2 regions of the Sphingomonas sp. NFX23 genome follow, and region 1 is predicted to be linked to the other one. Evidence: predicted binding sites of a transcription regulator. Region 1 holds the regulator's gene; the other holds the start of a gene.
What was found. The regulator LexA, encoded in region 1, represses DNA repair genes until DNA is damaged. The targets are predictions, from matches to a motif close to GTTCCNCNCTTGTTCT.
Positions count from the first base shown of each region.

Region 1 (2,204 bases):
GCCCGGTGCAGCCGCGATCTGTGCGTCACCGATATCGCCGCGCGTGGGCAGATGTGGCGGATACTTGCGACGCGCAGCGCCTATATGGTTCCGATTGCTGAGTTCATCGCCGCCTGTCAGGGCGCCGATATTGTCGTCAGCGAACGCGGTCTGCCGAGACGGTGTGTACCGCGGTGGTTGAAACTGGATCGTCGTGTACTCCGGCGTACGGGGGGCGTCGCGCTGACCTTGGGGAGCGGGACAGTCGTGACCATCCTGAACGCAGGTGATCGTCACCCTTGGCGCGATCCGCCTCTCCTCGAACGCACCGCGCATTCGTTCAGGCCGCGCTATGACCGGTTTCACGGTACTGCGCCGGCGTTTCGTGCCAGCCGAGGCCGTCAAAAGTAGAAATGTTCACGTGAAGGCGCACAGTTGCGAAGGTGATGCGATTCGGGAGACCTTCACACCTTCATGAACGATGAGCCGACGTCGGTTTTTCCGTGGTCTGCGAAGACAAATAGACGCCAATCTAAGCACCACATCTTCGCGCCTTTGCGCCTTCGCGTGAACAAAATCATCCGTCATCACCTGCGATCGCAGTGCGAAGAATTTGTTCACGCGGAGACGCGGAGCCGCGGAGAATTTTGATACGATGGATGAATCGGGCTGGCTATTGTTCAGTCTCACTACCGAAGGCATTGGAACAGCTTCATCCCTCCCCGAACGCAACACCTCCGCGTCTCCGCGCGAACCAATTCTTCGGCTGCGCGGGGGGCAGATGGCGATATGTTCGCGCAAAGGCGCGGAGGCACAGATATTTAGGGTTCGAGTCGAGGTCGCGCTTATGCATCGAAGCGGGACAGAGTCTTCCGGACGCTTGGCGGTCTTTGCTTGGGCATATCGAAGAACTGTCTCGGACAACTCCGAGTACATCGCTTAATTTGCCGATCAGACCGGTCGCTGTCGCTAGCGGGAGAGAGCGACTTGGCTCACCAGCTTGAGCGGGCACTTTTCCTAAGCAGCTAAAACAGAGACCGGCCTGCGCGATGATAACGCAGGTCGGTCTCCGCGACTCAGTCGTAGCGGCGGAGGATGCCGGAGAGTTTGCCTTGGACGCGGACCTGGGCGGGGGCGTAGCGTTGGGGGTCGTAGGCTCGGTTTGCCGGGTCTAAGCGGACCATGGCGCCTTCGCGGCGGAAGTATTTGAGGGTGGCTTCGCTGTCTTCGATCAGCGCAACGACGATCTCGCCGTCTCTCGCCGTTTCGGTGCGGCGGATCAGGGCGTAGTCGCCGTCGAGGATGCCCGCTTCGACCATCGAGTCGCCCGAGACTTCGAGAGCGTAGTGTTCGCCGGTGCCGAGCAGCGCGGCGGGGACGGCTAGCATGGTGCTGCCTTCGAACGCCTCGATCGGGACGCCGGCAGCGATGCGGCCGTGGAGGGGAATCTCGATGACGTCGTTGGCCGGTTGCGGGGTCGCGGCGGCGGGAGCTGCCTTGACGTTCGATGCCTTTGACGGCGCCTTTTTCTCCGCACGTTCGGGCATGCGCAACACTTCGAGCGCGCGCGCGCGGTTCGGCAGGCGGCGGATGAAGTTGCGCTCCTCGAGCGCGCTGATCAGACGATGGACGCCCGACTTCGATTTGAGGTCGAGCGCGTCCTTCATCTCCTCGAACGACGGCGAGACGCCGGTTTCGTTGAGGCGATCGTTGATGAAGCAGACGAGTTCGTGCTGCTTGCGCGTGAGCATGGCGGTTCTCCGTCCGGAACAGACTGGGAACTTCTATGGAACATAACTAACGCCGTCAAGCGTCCGTATCACGCGATTACGAGGATTTCGGCCGATTCGCCGGTCCTCGCGACGGGAGCGTTGCCGGGGCGGACGATGAGGCAGGTCGAGCGGGCGAGTGTCAGCAGCATCGAACTGTCCTGTATCGTCGAGGCATAGGCTTTCCCGTCGCGCAGTTCGGCGCGGAGATAGTCGGTGCGGGCGTTGTTGGCGGGCAGGTCTTCGCCGAGCAGCGCGTGGGTCGACTGGGGGAGCGGGTCTCTAGCGCCGGCCATGTGCGCGACGACGGGTTTGACGAACAACGTCGCGGTGACGAACGCGGAGACCGGATTGCCGGGGAGGCCGAGTACCATCATCTCGCCGATCCGGCCGGCCATCATCGGCTTGCCGGGGCGCAGGGCGATCCGCCAGAAGTCGATGGTGCCGCCGGCGGCT
Region 1 covers NZ_JAGEKH010000004.1:111,332-113,535, forward strand. The annotation lists gene J4O76_RS11525 (ComEC/Rec2 family competence protein) at 1-390, shown strand, start outside; gene lexA (transcriptional repressor LexA) at 1,056-1,730, opposite strand; gene glp (gephyrin-like molybdotransferase Glp) at 1,799-2,204, opposite strand, start outside.

Region 2 (2,204 bases), on a different contig from region 1:
TCTGCGTATCCGACACCGGCACCGGCATGTCCGCCGCCACCATCGCCAAGGCGTTCGAGCCGTTCTTCACGACCAAGCCGATCGGCCAGGGGACCGGGCTCGGCCTGTCGATGATCTACGGCTTCGCGCGCCAGTCGGAGGGCTATGCGCGGATCTATAGCGAGCTCGGCCAGGGCACGACGATCAAGCTGTATTTGCCTCGTCACTACGGCGAAGCGGGGCAGGACGAGGCGCTGCCCGGCCTGACCCAGGAGCATGTCACCGATGCCGGCGAGATCGTGCTGGTGGTCGAGGACGACTCAGTCGTTCGCGCGCTGATCGTCGAGGTATTGGGCGAGCTCGGTTACCGGGCGGTCGAGGCGCATGATGGCCCGGCGGGACTCGACAAGCTGCGGACGATGGAGCGCGTCGACTTGCTCGTCACCGACATCGGCCTGCCCGGCCTGAACGGTCGCCAGGTCGCCGATGCGGGTCGTGCGCTGCGTCCGGGGCTCCGCGTACTGTTCATGACGGGCTATGCGGAGAATGCCGCGCTGGCGTCGGGCTTCCTGGAGCCGGGGATGTCGATGATCACCAAGCCGTTTGCGATGGAAGCGCTGGCGACGCAGATCCGGACGATGATCGAGGGGTAAGGCGGACAGGACACGCCAACCAACCGCCGCCACCTCGGCGGAAGCCGGGGCCCAAGTGGAAAGGTCGCAGTAACGACGCGACGCGCTCAGTTGGCAACGTCCCCCAACTGGGCCCCGGCCTCCGCCGGGGTGGTGGGGTTTTCGCGGCATGGTGAGGTCCTGGCGGGGCGATGCTCTCGTTTTGGAAGAGGAAGAACGCCCCATTCCGTTCCCCCGCGAAGGCGGGGGTCCAGGAATCAAGTAGGACGACGTTCGTGGCTCCTGGGCCCCCGCCTTCGCGGGGGAACTAGAAGGGGGCACCCCACATCCAGTGCCCCTACTCTCACACCCCTCGAAGCAACATTTGCCATCTTCCGCGCTTAAATAATTTTTCGTTCCCGCTTCGCCCCCTTGCGCATCGTGAACCCCGCAGAAGTCCACGCGTCGCGAATATCCCGCTCGCCCAACCCCGCGACGAACGCGACGAACCGAGCCCTCGACCACCCCCGCACCCCCTTGCGTCTCTTCGCTCTTTGGCACAATCTCTTGGGGTTGCGTTCGGGGGCGGACCCAATCGCTGGTAGAACAACCCTCGCATAGCCATATGCGATATGACCGTAAGCGCGCCTTCCACCGCCGCGATGGTCACTTTTTGTTCTCCCGTTAGGGGCCGTCCGATGGTAGCATGGCGACAGGCGACCGATTCGAACGAATACAGAACACTAGGAGCGGTTTCGATGGATTTCAGAGACAGCAGCCGGGATAGCGACATGACCACAGACACGATCGAACAGACCACCGCCACGCCCGCAGCAGAGGCTCCCAAGGCCCCGCGCCAGGCACAGGACAGCCATTCCGTGCGCGCGCAGATCTACCCGGTCGAGGTCGATCACAGCCGCGACGCGCTGCTGACCGAATTCGGCAAGGACACGCTGAAGGATCGCTACCTGCTTCCGGGCGAGAGCTACCAGGACCTGTTCGTCCGCGTCGCGTCGGCCTATGCCGACGACGCCGGCCATGCGCAGCGGCTGTACGACGCGATCTCGAAGCTCTGGTTCATGCCCGCCACCCCCGTTCTGTCGAACGGCGGCACCGGTCGCGGCCTGCCGATCTCGTGCTATCTCAACTCGGTCCCCGACAGCCTCGGCGGCATCGTCGATACCTGGAACGAGAATGTCTGGCTCGCCTCGCGCGGCGGCGGCATCGGCACCTATTGGGGCAACGTCCGCGGCATCGGCGAGCCGGTCGGCCTCAACGGCAAGACCAGCGGCATCATCCCGTTCGTCCGCGTCATGGATTCGCTCACGCTCGCGATCAGCCAGGGTTCGCTGCGCCGCGGTTCGGCCGCCGTCTATCTCGACGTCTCGCACCCCGAGATCGAGGAATTCCTCGAAATCCGCAAACCCTCGGGCGATTTCAACCGCAAGGCGCTGAACCTGCACCACGGCGTGCTGATCACCGACGACTTCATGGAAGCCGTCCGCAACGGCGAGGAATGGCACCTCCGCTCGCCGAAGGACCAGGCGATCCGCGCCACCGTCGACGCGCGCTCGCTGTTCCAGAAGCTCGTCGAGACACGTCTCCAGACCGGTG
Region 2 covers NZ_JAGEKH010000005.1:79,311-81,514, forward strand. The annotation lists gene J4O76_RS14095 (PAS domain-containing protein) at 1-632, shown strand, start outside; gene J4O76_RS14100 (ribonucleoside-diphosphate reductase subunit alpha) at 1,382-2,204, shown strand, end outside.
Region 2: a site for LexA is predicted at 1,255-1,270, ahead of J4O76_RS14100 (ribonucleoside-diphosphate reductase subunit alpha). Genes of this name have one in related genera too.